DNA from 2 places in the Aliiroseovarius sp. B-4 genome. Region 2 is predicted to be linked to the other one. Evidence: riboswitches for the same ligand, from Rfam matches in the RefSeq annotation. Region 2 holds a riboswitch; the other holds the start of a gene.

Region 1 (6,991 bases), on a different contig from region 2:
GCCGAAGTCAGCGTCAGAATCTCGCGGCGCAGATATTCAATCCGGCGGGGATCAACTCCGGCGGCTTCGTAATACTCGTCCACCAGTGCTTCCAGATCGCGCAGCGGGCCATAGGTTTCGGCCCGTGTCAAAGGCGGTGTCAGGTGGTCGATGATCACCGCTTGTGATCGGCGCTTGGCTTGTGTGCCTTCGCCCGGATCGTTGACGATGAACGGATAGACATGCGGTATCGGGCCAAGCACAGCCTCGGGCCAGCATTCACCGGACAGCGCCACCGATTTCCCCGGCAGCCATTCAAGGTTGCCATGCTTGCCCATATGCACGATCGCATGGGCACCGAACGTGTGGCGCAGCCAGAAATAGAAGGCGAGGTAATTGTGTGGCGGAACAAGGTCGGGGCTGTGATAGGTGTCGGTCGGGTCGATGTTGTAACCACGTGCGGGCTGCACACCGACGACCACGTTGCCATATTGCAGAACAGCCAGGGCGAACGATCCGCAATCGACATCACCGGGGGTATAGAACGGGTCGGCTTCGGGCTTGCCCCAGCGCGTTTCGATGGCTTCGCGCAAGGTCCATGGCAGTTGACCATAGCTGATTTGATAGTCCGCCATCGACAGGGCGACGCCGCCTGCGCGCGCGGCCCGGTCTGTCAGCCAGTTGGTCGGTCCGGTCATCACCGCTTGCATCAAAGTGTCACTGTCGGCGGGGGCACCGGTAACGCGATAGCCGTTGATGTTCAACAGGCCCAGCGCATGAACGACCGCAGCAGGCGTATCCAGCCCGACACCATTGGCCAGCCGCCCGTCCTTGTTGGGATAGTTCGCCATGATCAATGCCACGCGCCGATCCGCCGCTTTCGCCCGCCGCAGCTTGGCCCAACTGGCGGCAAGCTCGGCCACGAATTGCACGCGGTCGCCGCGCGCGCGATAGGTGGCGATGGCGCATTCGGTGGCGTCGTCAAAGAACGCCTCGCCTTTGAAGCTTATGGCGCGGGACAGGATGCGCCCGTCCACCTCGGGCAGCGCGACGTTCATCGCGATGTCGCGGGCCGACAGGCCGGTCAGACCTTCGGCCCATGCCTCTTCGCTGGATCCGGCAAGCACGACCTGAAAGACCGGGGCGGCCTGGCACCAAGGCATCTGGAAGGGGTTCGATGCCCCTGACTGATGCTCGCCCTCATGCGGTGATCCGACCGCGAACGAGGTGCAGTTCAGGATCACATCCGGAGCGGCCTCGGTGAACAAATGCTCCATCGTCGCGACCGACACCGGGTCTTTCAGCGACGCGACGAACACGGGCAGAGGGTTCAGACCCTGCCTGAGCAGCGCCCGAACCAACCGGTTGATCGGGTTCAGCCCGGCCCCCTGCACCAGCGCGCGGTAGAACACAATCGGCACCACAGAGGCACCATCGGTCCAGTCTGCCCGCGCCGTGTCCAGATCGGATACCCCGGCGCCGGGCCAATAGACGCCTGCGCGCAACAAGGGGCGTGCGGCTTCGGGTTTGTCGCTGCCATCCAGCATGGCACGGGTGTAATTCAGGAACCCGACCGCATTTTCCGGCCCGCCTTCGACCAGATAGGCCCAGAGCGCGTCATAATCCTCATCCGAAACCGTCGACAACGCCCGCAATTCGGCATCTGGCTTGTCGTCACCGGGCAACAGGGCCAAGGGCACGCCCGTGTCGCGCAAATGCGCCGCGTATTGCTCGGCCCCGTATTTCCAATAACCGACACCGCCCAGCACGCGGGCGATCACCAGCCTGGATTTGGTCGCGCAATTGTCGATATGCAGATCAACCGACATTGGGTGCGCCAGATGCATCATGTTGGCCAAACGCAACCCGGGTGGGTTGGTCACCTCACCGCGCGCTTGCGACAGACCTGCCAGTTCCGTATCTGCGGCCGATATGAACACCACGTCGGCAGGCGTCTGCCCCAGATCGACGGGTTCCTTTCCGTCGTCGATGGAACCGGGTGTGGCGGCCAGAAGATGCATGTCGCGCCCTTTGCGAATTGGTGTTATGTGACCGGGCAAACACATGCCCAATCAAGGTAGAACGATGGACTATAAAGCAGCCGGCGCGCCCAAGCCCGCCAAAGGCACCCCGCGCCATTCCGAACACAACGCCCGTGGAACCGAGAAGAACCCGCTGAACCGAAAGGACGACAAGGCGGCCCTGCTGGCACGCATGAAAGCCGCCGCCAAGGCGAAGAAGGGCTGAGCATTCGTCACAGCGCCTTCTCCATGAAGATTGAGCTGTTCGCCTCGGGGTAGCCTCCGAACGGACCACAAATGCTGAAACCGGCGCGCTGGTAAAGCCGGTGCGCCGCGTGAAGCACATTGCCCGTTTCCAGCTTCAAGGCGGCCAGACCCTTTTGGCGGGCAGTCTCTTCGATCCGCGCCAGAAGCGCCTCGCCGACACCTTTGCCGCGCGCCTCGGTGGCGACGAACATCGACTTCACCTCGCCATAGCTGCCCTTGTCGGCCAACGCCCCAGTGCCCAGCACGCGACCCTCCTCGCGCGCCACGAAGAATGAAATCGCGGGCACGCAAAGGTCGTCGATGTCCAGATAGAAATTGTCTTCCGGCGGGAACAGTTCTTCCATCAACGCGTGACTTTGCCGAAGCAAAGCGGCGGCCCCGGGATCGCGGGGATCGCCGGGAGTCACGTCGATGGTCATGCCACCAGGGCCTTTTCGATGGCCACGCGATCCAGCCCCGACTGGCCAATCACCACCAGCCGCGTTTCGCGTGGTTGTGCGCCGAAGGGCTGGTCGTAGTAGGTATCCACGCGCGGACCGACCGCTTGCAGGGTCAGGCGCATGGGTTTCCCAGATACGGCGGCAAAGCCTTTCAGGCGCAGGATGTTGTGGTCGCGGATCGTCTGGGCAACCTGTTCGGCAAACGCTCCCGGATCAGCGACTTCGGCCCGCGTCACAACAAAACTTTCGAACGCATCATGGTCGTGGTCATGATGATGGTGGTGATCATCGTCGTGATGGTCATCATCGTGGTCATCATCATGGTGGTGATGGTGATGCACTTCGTGACGTGCGGCCATATCATCTTCGGCACCGACGCCCTGACCCAGCAACACCTCGATCGGAATCGCGCCCATTGAGGTGCGCACGACCTGCACACCTTTGCGCGCATCGCCGGACAGCTTGCCGACCAGCGCCGCGGCTTCATCCTCGCCCAGCAGGTCAGATTTGTTCACGACGATCATGTCGGCACAAGCCACCTGATCGGCGAACAGTTCTGACAATGGCGTTTCATGGTCAAGATTATCATCCATCTTGCGCTGCGCTTCGATTGCCGCAAGGTTCGACGCGAATTGGCCGTCCGAAACGGCTTTGCCATCCACCACGGTCACAACACCATCAACCGTCACGCGGGTCGAGATTTCAGGCCACTGAAACGCTCGAACGAGGGGTTGAGGCAGCGCCAAACCCGAGGTTTCGATCACGATGTGATCGGGAGGCGTATCGCGGTTCAACAGCTTTTCCAACGTCGGAATGAAATCCTCTGCCACAGTGCAGCAGATGCAACCGTTCGACAGTTCCATGATATCGTCTTCGCTGCAAGTTTCGTCCCCGCAGCCTTTCAGAATGTCCCCATCCACACCCAGATCGCCAAATTCGTTGATGATCAGTGCGATGCGCTTGCCGTTTGCGTTGTCCAGCATGTGACGGATCAACGTGGTCTTGCCCGCGCCCAGAAAGCCCGTGACGACGGTGGCCGGTATCTTTGCTTGCATCTTGTCCTCCATACCCCGTCTCCCCGACGGGTGGGTTGCATTTTTGCATGGCAGGTCTCCTGGCTTCGCGGGTCGAGGCCCCTGCCGCCTTCCCAGCCGATCAGGGCCAGTGGCATCGTGCAGGTGCTCTCCGCTTACAGTCGCGGGGGCGGCTGCAACATCAGGCCCCGGATTGGGTCGCCTCCGCTGCATTCCCTCTTGTCCCAATGGGAACCATGCCGGACTTGTTTGCCGCGTGGGGCTTGGCGGGGTCAAGACGGAAACCGACTCGATGGGCGGGTTTGGCGGCAAAGGTTCGGTTCAGGACGGCAGGCAGATGCAATATCTTGTGGATAACCTGCCAATTGCACCCATATATCGACGTCTGCCGTTGACTCGCCCCATTTCCCCCGGAAAACTCCGGGTTCAAGAAGAATCAATGATGAGGCAGACCGCTTGCGGTTTTCGAAACTCCGACTGAATGGCTTCAAAAGCTTCGTGGACCCGACCGATCTGGTGATCGCGGACGGGCTGACAGGCGTGGTCGGGCCAAACGGCTGCGGCAAGTCGAACCTGCTGGAAGCCCTGCGCTGGGTTATGGGTGAAAACCGCCCCACTGCGATGCGTGGCGGCGGGATGGAGGACGTGATCTTCGCAGGCGCGTCAACCCGGCCTGCCCGCAACTTTGCCGAAGTGGCGTTGCTGCTGGATAACAGCGAGCGGTTGGCCCCCTCGGGGTTCAACGACAATGACAATCTTGAGATTGTGCGCCGGATCACCCGTGACGCCGGGTCGGCCTATAAGGTCAACACCAAGGACGTGCGGGCGCGGGACGTGCAAATGCTGTTCGCCGATGCGTCAACCGGGGCGCATTCGCCCGCGTTGGTGCGGCAGGGGCAGATCAGCGAGTTGATCAACGCCAAACCCAAGTCGCGGCGCCGCATTCTGGAAGAAGCGGCGGGCATCTCGGGCCTGTATCAACGTCGGCACGAAGCCGAGTTGAAACTTAAAGGCACCGAGACCAACCTGTCGCGCGTCGAAGATGTGATCGAACAACTGGCATCCCAACTGGGTCAACTCGCGCGGCAGGCCCGGCAGGCCGCCCGGTATCGCACCATCGGCGACGATCTGCGCCGCGCCGAGGGGTTGCTTCTGTATCGCCGCTGGAAAGAAGCCGATGCGGCGCGTGCCGAGGCCGAGGCCCAGCTGACCGAACGCGTAAAAGCCGCCGCTGCTGCCGAAGGGGCGTCGCGCGCCGCCACCAAGGCCCGGCAAGAGGCCGAGGATCGTCTGCCCCCGCTGCGCGAGGAAGAAGCCGTCGCTGCCGCCATCCTGCAACGCCTGCAAGTCCAGCACGACCAGTTGTCGGACCAGGAAGCCCAAGCCCGGCAGCGGATTGAAACGCTGACCGCCCGGATCGCCCAACTGACGCGCGATATGGAACGTGAAAGTGGGTTGAACAAGGATGCGGGCGAAACGATCGAGCGGTTGGAGTGGGAACAGTCGCAGATCACCAAGGCGTCCGACGGGCATGATGCCGCACTGGAAGCCGCAAGTGCCGAAGCGCGCGAAAGTGCCGCGATTCTGCAAGAACGCGAAGGCGATCTGACGCAACTGACCGAAGACGTCGCCCGGCTGGCGGCCCGCCACCAGTCGGCGCACCGCCTGTTGGAAGACAGTCGCAAATCACTTGAGAAAAGCGAAGGCGAAGCCGACCGCGCCCGTTCGGCTATGGACGAAGCAAAGGCCGCATTGGGCAAGGCCGGTGCAGATTACGAAGCGGCCAAAACCGCCGAAGCGACTGCCTCTAGAGCCGCCGAAGAAGCAGAAGCTGCATTGGCCGCTGCCGACGATGCGCGTGCGGATGCACAGGCCCGCGAGGCTGATGCTCGTGCCGCCCGGTCTGCCGCCGAAGGTGAACTGAATGCCCTGCACGCCGAGGTTCAGGCCTTGGCGCGATTGGTGGAGCGTGACGCGTCCGAAGGCGGGCAGGTTCTGGACGATCTGCGCGTGAAGCCGGGATACGAAAAGGCGCTTGGCGCGGCCTTGGCGGATGACTTGCGTGCACCAGCGATTGACGGGGACGCGCCGTCAGGCTGGGCGTCGCTCCCCGCTTATGCGCAGGCGCAATCACTGCCTAAAGGTGTCAGTGCGCTGTCAAACTACGTGACCGTGCCCGAAGTGTTGGCCCGCCGGATGAGCCAGATTGGCTTGGTCAGAACGCAAGACGCTGCACGGCTTCAGACCGAGTTGAAGCCCGGCCAGCGGCTGGTGTCGATGGAAGGGGACTTGTGGCGCTGGGACGGGTTCCGCGCTGGTGCGGAAGATCAACCTTCAACAGCGGCCTTGCGGCTAGAGCAACTGAACCGTTTGCAAGAGCTGAAACAGGAACTGGAAGACGCCTCGGCCCGTGCGGATGGTGCGCGCGCGGCGCATGAAACGCTGAAGGCGCGTCTGGTTGAAACAACCGAGGCCGATAAGCATGCACGGGACGTGCGCCGCGATGCGGACCGCGCCATGGCAGACGCCAACCGCGCCCTGTCGCGCGCTGAAGCGGACCGCAACATCGCGGGTGGCAAGCTGGAAAACCTTGGTATGGCGCTGAAACGCCATGAAGAAGAAACCATGGGCGCGCGTCAGCGGTTGATTGATGCCGAGCGCGGTGTGACCGACCTGGGAGATCTGGAGGCTGCCCGCGCGCAGGTCGAGGACGTCAAGATGGCAGTGGAAGCCGCGCGCATGACGATGATGACCAAACGCTCGGCCCATGACGAATTGCGTCGAGAGGGCGAGGCCCGGACCCGCCGGAGTCAGGAGATCACGAAGGAAGTCTCGGGCTGGAAGCATCGGCTTGAAACGGCGGGCAAACGGATTGCCGAGCTGCAAGAACGCAAGGCCGAAAGCGAAACTGAGTTGAGCGAAGCAAGCGCAGCGCCCGAGGCATTGGCTGCCAAGCGGGGTGAACTGACAAATGCGATCGGCGAAGCGGAAACCCGGCGCAAAGCATCCGCCGACAAACTGGCTGAAGGTGAAACTGCCGAGCGTCAGGCCGCCACGGCTGAACGGGGTGCCGAACGCGCCGCAGGCGAGGCCCGCGAGGCCCGCGCCCGTGCCGAAGCCCGCACCGATGCCGCGCGCGAAACCGTAACCTATGCCGCCGAGCGTATTGCCGAGGATATGGAAGCCACACCGGACGCCCTGCTGGACAGTTTGGATACCGATCCCGACAAGATGCCATCGTCTGAACAAA
Region 2 (6,991 bases):
CTTTTCTTTTGCCTCAGGTCATGATGTCGTTGTCTCCTCGGATTGAGAGAGAAAATCCGCATAGAGTTGATCGAGGTTCTCCGAGAGAAACTCACCAAACGCAGCGGAGTCCTTGGATGTTAATGAAATGCTGTAAGCCCGCCCTGAGCGTCCGATGACGCCCTTGATCCTGCCTTCTCCGGCAGTCCAGGTCCGCCTGGCAGGCTTGGCCTTCGACGCACGGCGTTTCGGTGCCTTACCTGCCTCTGCCAATTTGCTGTGCAGTATTTCGAATTTTGCATCGCTGTTGAGTTGATCAAAGCCATCCATGGATAGGATAGTTTCAGCAACGGTGTGGTTTGATTTCACCGCCATCAACCTTTTGAAGTCTTCCCAGCGATCCCGCCCAATCTGTTTTGCAGGCCCAATTGCGTCAATGACATGCGCCGGAATCGTTCCAGCGACGGACAACATGCGCGAAAGCAGTGTGCCATCGATAGTGAGCGCCTGTTGAATCACGTCTTTGGCTTGACCCAAGTCGTGCAGATTCTTGGCAAAGAGCGCTTTTTCGATGAAAGACAGATCTGCCCGTGCTGTGTTTTCCTGCCCCTGCGCCAAAACGTGGGCGACGTCGTCCATTTCCTTAACCACGGCCCGCACCGGAAATCCAAGCACGCGCGCGACCCGCACACGACGATGTCCGAAGACCACCATATACCGGTTTGGGATTTCTGGATGGGGTCGCAGCAGGATCGGCGTGTCCTGCCCATTGGCAGAAATCGACGCCTTCAACTCCTCGAAGGCCTCATCGTCTCCGCTTAGGCGGTCATTTACAAATGAGGCATCAATGAACGCCGGATCGATCTCGACAATTGTTTCACCTTCGAGAAGACGTTTGGAGTTCTCCGCCAGACTGTCGATGGAAACCTTCATCGACTTCGACGCACCGCGCATAGCATAGCTGGAGCGCGCACCATCAATGGGTTTCTCGGTCGGTTGCCCGATCACGGATTTCAACAGATCTTTTCTGGCCATGTTGCTCTCCCTTCTGGGGTGATCACGCACCCTTCTGCACGGCTGTCAAAACTCATCTGCACGGCTGTCAAAATCATAGACTGTCGCGCCCCCAGGCCTGATGCACCAGATCAGCAATCTCGTCATTCACAGCATTGAGCGATGTGATCGCACGGTCATATGTCGAACGTACAAACTGTGACCGCTCAACCTCGTACAGCGTCTGCTTGGTGATTCCAGCATCAGAAATGGCTGTCGATTTTACCATTTGCGCTTCGAGCATCTGATTTGGAAACATTGCCTGCAAAAAGCCGACCATCTGCTTTTGCGGGCCGTCGGTCGGCTCAAAGCGCGTCACGAGGTATCGAAACCACTTCAGCCGCATTTCGGCGCCGGCTTCCCGAATGGTTCGCAAAATACCGCCAAGCATCAAAAGGAACTGGCTCATCGACATCACGTCCAGCATTTGCGGATGAACCGTAATCAAGACGGAGCTTGATGCGGTTAGGGCGGTTAGGGTCAAATAACCCAGCTGCGGCGGGCAGTCGATCACGACCACATCATAGCGATCCTCAACTTCTTCGAGGGCTTTTGAGATTCTGGTGAAGAAAGCGCGACCCTCGGACGGGTCGCGACTCGTAAGCGCGACAGGCGTATCGTATTCGTACTCCTGCAAATCCAGACTAGCGGGCACAATATCTAGATTTGGGAAATTCGTCGGCCGGATAACTGCGCTGATCGGTTGGCGCTCGTCGTCATAGCGCAGAGTCTCATACAGGGATAAAACAGAGTCTAACTCAGGCTGAATTCCATGTAACGCAGTGAGTGACGCCTGCGGATCAAGATCCACCGCCAACACACGATGACCTTTAAGCGCCAGATGTTGGGCAAGATGTGCAGCGGTTGTCGTCTTGCCGCTACCACCTTTGAAATTCACGACCGAGATCACGTGAAGTTCCTCGTTTTCTGTCCGGTGGGGCAGATACTGCCGCTTTCCGGGCCGACCATGAACGTCAAGATAGGCGCGGAGTTCCAGCATTTGCTCGGCGGAGTAGGAACGACGACCAGAAGAAGATGTCTCTGGCTCGGGCCCTTTGCCTTCAAGATGCAACTTCTTGATAGTTGATTGGGTGACACCGAGAAAATATGCAACCTCGGCCAGAGAGAATTGCCGCAACCCTTTCTGGGCGTCGGGTGGATATTGCTCCTGACGCAATATATTGAGTCTGTCAGAAATCAATTCTCCTTGTTGGAGGATGATCTCGTCGAAGGCAATCTCGCCCGTATCATTTTGGAATGGTGCTGCTTCCATTCTGTCGCCCCACTAAATATCGCTTTTATCGCGATTTCTATCCTTAAACTGTGAATACAGCGGAAGCTGGCTATCCACAACGATTATTTCTGTGGATGACCATGCACCGCTTTGCGACGCCAGAACTTGTAACGGTGTCTAAACCTTGCTGGCCAGGGGAATGTAACCGCTAAATCTGGTGTGCCGCTTCATTTTAGCACTCGCGCTAAGGCATCTATGTTGCAAGCAATGACATCTAAGTATTTGTTTCTTTATTATTTTTAGAATCTGCACGGCTGTCAAAAAAGGTTGAAGGAGCTGCTTTTAGATGAGCCCACCCGCGGCGCTGAGACGAACAACGGTTTCAAGATCAACGCGCGAATTGCCGCCGAGACAGCCGACCGGAAATTTCTGACAACAAGGTCAGGTCCGATGACCCGGAACAGGCAAGGGCGTCGAAGATGCTAAATTCAACACCCGATTCTTTTCAGTGCAAGGGTTGATCTGGCCGGGTGTCTCGACCGACCGACAACCGCGACCTCTCTTTCGAATCGCAGGAGATCGGCGTCTGTAGCGAAACATACTGGCAGTTCGCAGCCCTGTCGCGTTTCGCCATGACAGCAGTCGGGAATGAACACGATGCGTGAAGTCATTCGGGGTTTCGCAGACGGCGGCTTCGACAGTGGTATGGATGTCAAATGTCAGTGTGAAGATCGAACAAGCCCCTCGTCAATCTCGATGTAGGCGCTGTTCGAGTTAATGATGGTTGGAGTCGCGAGACCTGTCTCGAAAGGGTAGGGGGGTATTCTGGATTTCACTTTGTCGACGTGGGTTCCAAAGCCTGTCGTTCAGCGACCAAGAAAGAGGATGGGAAAATTTTACGCCAAACTGTGAACACGGAACGCCGTGGGGAAAGCGACGGTCTAAGGGCTTTTGGAGCCAACATCTGAAACATCGCGCTTGCGCAATCGCAACGCCGGATTTCCCTGCCGACTGCCGCCTGCGTTTCATCAACCACTTACATCTTCAGGCAGAACAAACAGCGGATGCTTTGTATGGGAAGAAAATTATTGTCTTGACCTATCAACGATTGTGTCGGAAATGACCTTAGATGGTTTTCGAAAGACGAATGCGCTTTCGGAATGAAAAGGGAATACGGTGAGGAATAGCCAAAAGGCGCTAAATCCGTGACTGCCCCCGCAACTGTGAGCGGCGAGCGACCCCGATGAGCACCACTGAACGCTCCGCGTTTGGGAAGGTTCGGGCAAGCGACAACCCGCAAGTCAGGAGACCTGCCATCAAGGATGCAACTTCAACCCGGGCGGGGTGTTCGGACAGGAGGCCATGATGGCTTTGCGGTGTAATCCGTGTGATATTTTACCTGTGCTTGCCCTGCGTTCTCGCGGAGGGCGATATGGGCATACCACGTCACAGAATAACCATCTGCACATCTTGCAGACATAGGGGCGCAACCTGTGGTCCGGGTTATGATCTGATCAAACGATTGCGTGCCGCCATTGACGCGGCAGGAGACACGATCAGCGAAGAATTTGAGGTCTCGGGCGTAGCCTGCATGGCGGGGTGCTCGCATCCCTGCACAATAGCTTATCACAGCACGCGCAAGGCAACCTATCTGTTCGGGGATATCGAACCAGATCAGGACATTGACGATCTTGTCGCATTTGCCCGGCAATATGCAGGTCTGGGGGATGGATGGTGTTCATCGGCCGAAAGGCCCGGTAAGCTGGGCAAACATACGCTCGCGCGAATTCCGGCAATGGTGCTTGCTGTGGAAGACAGCGAGGTGCGCCAGTCATGAACGCCGCAAGTCTTATTGCCGACAATATCAGCTGGGCACCGCACAAATCTCTTCCACGTCTCCTTCATCCCGTCAGTTTCAAGGTTGAGTCTGGGCAGGTGCTGGGGGTGGTTGGTCCGAATGGTGCTGGCAAATCCACACTGTTGCGCTTGATCTACCACTATCAACGACCGACATCCGGGCGCATCCTTGTGGATGGCAAAGATATCTGGTCTTTGCCATCTCGGGCTGCGGCTCGCAAGGTTGCCGCTGTTTTGCAAGAACAACCCGGCGCATTCGGTCTGACCGTCCGCGACATTGTCACTCTGGGGCGCACACCGCATCGTCAGGGGTTTTCGACCCCGGGTGCGCATGACGCCGAGATTGTCGATGCTGCCATAGGCCGGATGGACCTTCAGAATTTGGCATTCAGGGATGTTGGCACATTATCTGGCGGTGAACGTCAACGGGTCATGGTCGCGCGCGCGTTGGCGCAACAGCCACAGGTTCTGGTTATGGACGAACCAACCAACCACCTCGACATTCGTCATCAGCTTGAGATCCTGTCCTTGATCCGCACCCTTGGCCTTACAATTGTCGTGTCTTTGCATGACCTTAACATGGCAGCCGGAGTTTGTGATGCAGTTCTGTTGCTTGAGAACGGACATTGTAAGGGCTTCGGCCTTCCCGAAGACGTCCTGAACGAACATCTGGTGTCGCAGACATTTCGGGTCAAGGCACACCGCGAAACCCTCAGCCTCAGCCAAACCCGGCACCTGTCTTTCCAGCTTCCCGATTAAAGGAAATCCCAGATGAAAATGACGTATTCTTCGACCGTGTTCTGTGCCTTGCTGGCATTAACGTCGACAAGCGCCTTTGCGCAAGCAACCGTGCAAAGCTGCAATCGCGAGGTGACAATTGACGAACCACCCAAAGCGGCAATCTCAAACGACGTCAACCTGACCGAAATGATGCTGGTTCTGGGGCTGGCAGATCGCATGGTCGGTTATACCGGCATTTCCGGGTGGAAGACGCTGGATGCCTCCATGACAGCGGGCATAGAGGAACTTCCAGAGTTGTCCTCCAAATACCCCAGCAAAGAGGTCCTCATCGGCGCGGGGGCTGATTTCTTCTTCGCGGGCTGGAATTATGGCATGAAGGTCGGCGGCGAAGTCACGCCTGAATCGCTCGAACCGTTTGGTATCAATGTCTACGAGCTGACCGAAAGCTGCATCCATATCGGTGAAAAAGCCGCCGCCAGCATGAATGATATGTACAATGACTTATTGAACCTTGGCAAAATCTTTGACGTCGAGGAAAAAGCCGTTGATCTGGTCGAAGGCTATCGTGCCGAACTGGCGAGCTATACCGCCGGTTTGTCACTGTTGGACGAAGCGCCGCGTGTCTTCGTCTATGACAGTGGCGAAGACGCGCCCTTTACGGCGGGTCGCTATGCCATGCCAAATGCCCTGATCGAGGCAGCGGGCGGCACCAATATCATGAACGATCTCGAAAAAAGCTGGTCTACGGTGGGTTGGGAAGCTGTGGTTGAGCGCAACCCGGAAATCATCGTGATTGTAAATTACGGCGAAGTGACCGCCGAAGAGAAGCGTAACTTCATGATGTCAAACCCGGCCTTTGCCGATCTGGACGCCGTTAAAAACGACCGTTTCGTCAGTCTGGAATATGTCGAAGCCACGCCGGGGCCGCGCAATGTTCAGGCCGTGAAAAAGCTCGCCTCGGCATTCAGGGTCGAATGAAATGATCGCGAAGGCAGCCGCAATCCCTAAAACCAGTTTCCGCTTCGTAATAGGGGCTGGGCTGGTTCTGCTGCTCTTTTCGCTTTCTGTGGCCATAAGTGTAGGGGCCATATCGGTGCCCTTATCAACCGTTTGGGGTGTCTTGATCAACAAGATCGCCCCGGATACCATCGCCCAAAACTGGCCCGCCGGACACGAGGCTATCGTCTGGGACATTCGCTTTCCCCGCGCAATTCTTGCTGGTCTCGTCGGGGCAGGCCTGGCCATGGTCGGAGGCAGCCTTCAGGCTGTCACGCGCAACCCACTCGCCGATCCTCATTTGCTGGGCATATCTGCCGGCGGGGCTTTCGGGGCCATTCTGGCGCTTTTGCACACCGGCATGTTTCTGGGCACTCTGACGGTGCCTTTGTTCGCCTTTTTTGGTGCGCTTGGCGCGACACTTTTGGTTCTGACGGTGTCACAGATTGCCTCGGCCACAAGTGCCGATCGCCTGATCCTGGCTGGGGTGGCAGTGTCATTCATCGTCATGTCGCTTGCAAATGTGCTGATCTTTCTGGGGGATCCCCGTGCGACGCACACGGTTGTCTTCTGGATGCTGGGTGGCTTGGGTCTGGCCCAATGGGGACAGTTGATCTATCCGCTGGTGATCTTGGTGCTGTGCGGCTCATATCTTTGGCTGAAAGCCGGCAATCTGAACGCAATGACCATTGGCGATGAAACCGCATCGACCCTTGGCATCCCGGTGGCGCGGTTCAGGTTGATGATTTTTGCCATGGGTGCGCTGATCACGGGCGTTATGGTCGCATTCTCGGGCATCATCGGCTTTGTTGGCCTGATGGTTCCGCATATTGTTCGCCTTCTGGCCGGAGGGGATTATACCCGTGTTCTGCCAGCATCCGCATTGTTCGGTGCCATTTATCTTTTGTGGTCGGACATCATCGCCCGCACGGTATTGGCCCCGGACGACCTGCCAATTGGCATCGTTACCGGGCTGATTGGTGGCGTGTTTTTTGTTTGGCTACTCAGACGGCGTACCGGTTGACTTCTGTTCAACAGAGCGTGTCGATCCAGGAAAGCAAAATCCCGTTTGAAGTCACACCACAACTCCCTTTCCGTTCATTCATATTCACGTCGATCAGCAACAAACAC

Evidence for each region. A riboswitch is a leader RNA that binds a small molecule or an ion and turns the genes downstream of it on or off. The one in region 2 is predicted to bind cobalamin.
Region 1: another riboswitch for cobalamin. It lies ahead of cobW (cobalamin biosynthesis protein CobW); the one in region 2 lies ahead of AC13C8_RS07245 (DUF1636 family protein).

The regions. Positions count from the first base shown of each region.
Region 1 covers NZ_JBSXNV010000039.1:78,882-85,872, forward strand. The annotation lists gene cobN (cobaltochelatase subunit CobN) at 1-2,000, opposite strand, end outside; gene AC13C8_RS11375 (hypothetical protein) at 2,065-2,226, shown strand; gene AC13C8_RS11380 (GNAT family N-acetyltransferase) at 2,234-2,686, opposite strand; gene cobW (cobalamin biosynthesis protein CobW) at 2,683-3,762, opposite strand; cobalamin riboswitch at 3,795-3,995, opposite strand; gene smc (chromosome segregation protein SMC) at 4,198-6,991, shown strand, end outside.
Region 2 covers NZ_JBSXNV010000032.1:190,463-197,453, reverse strand. The annotation lists gene repB (plasmid partitioning protein RepB) at 19-1,014, opposite strand; gene repA (plasmid partitioning protein RepA) at 1,088-2,305, opposite strand; cobalamin riboswitch at 3,380-3,598, shown strand; gene AC13C8_RS07245 (DUF1636 family protein) at 3,699-4,103, shown strand; gene AC13C8_RS07240 (ABC transporter ATP-binding protein) at 4,100-4,882, shown strand; gene AC13C8_RS07235 (ABC transporter substrate-binding protein) at 4,901-5,842, shown strand; gene AC13C8_RS07230 (FecCD family ABC transporter permease) at 5,844-6,884, shown strand.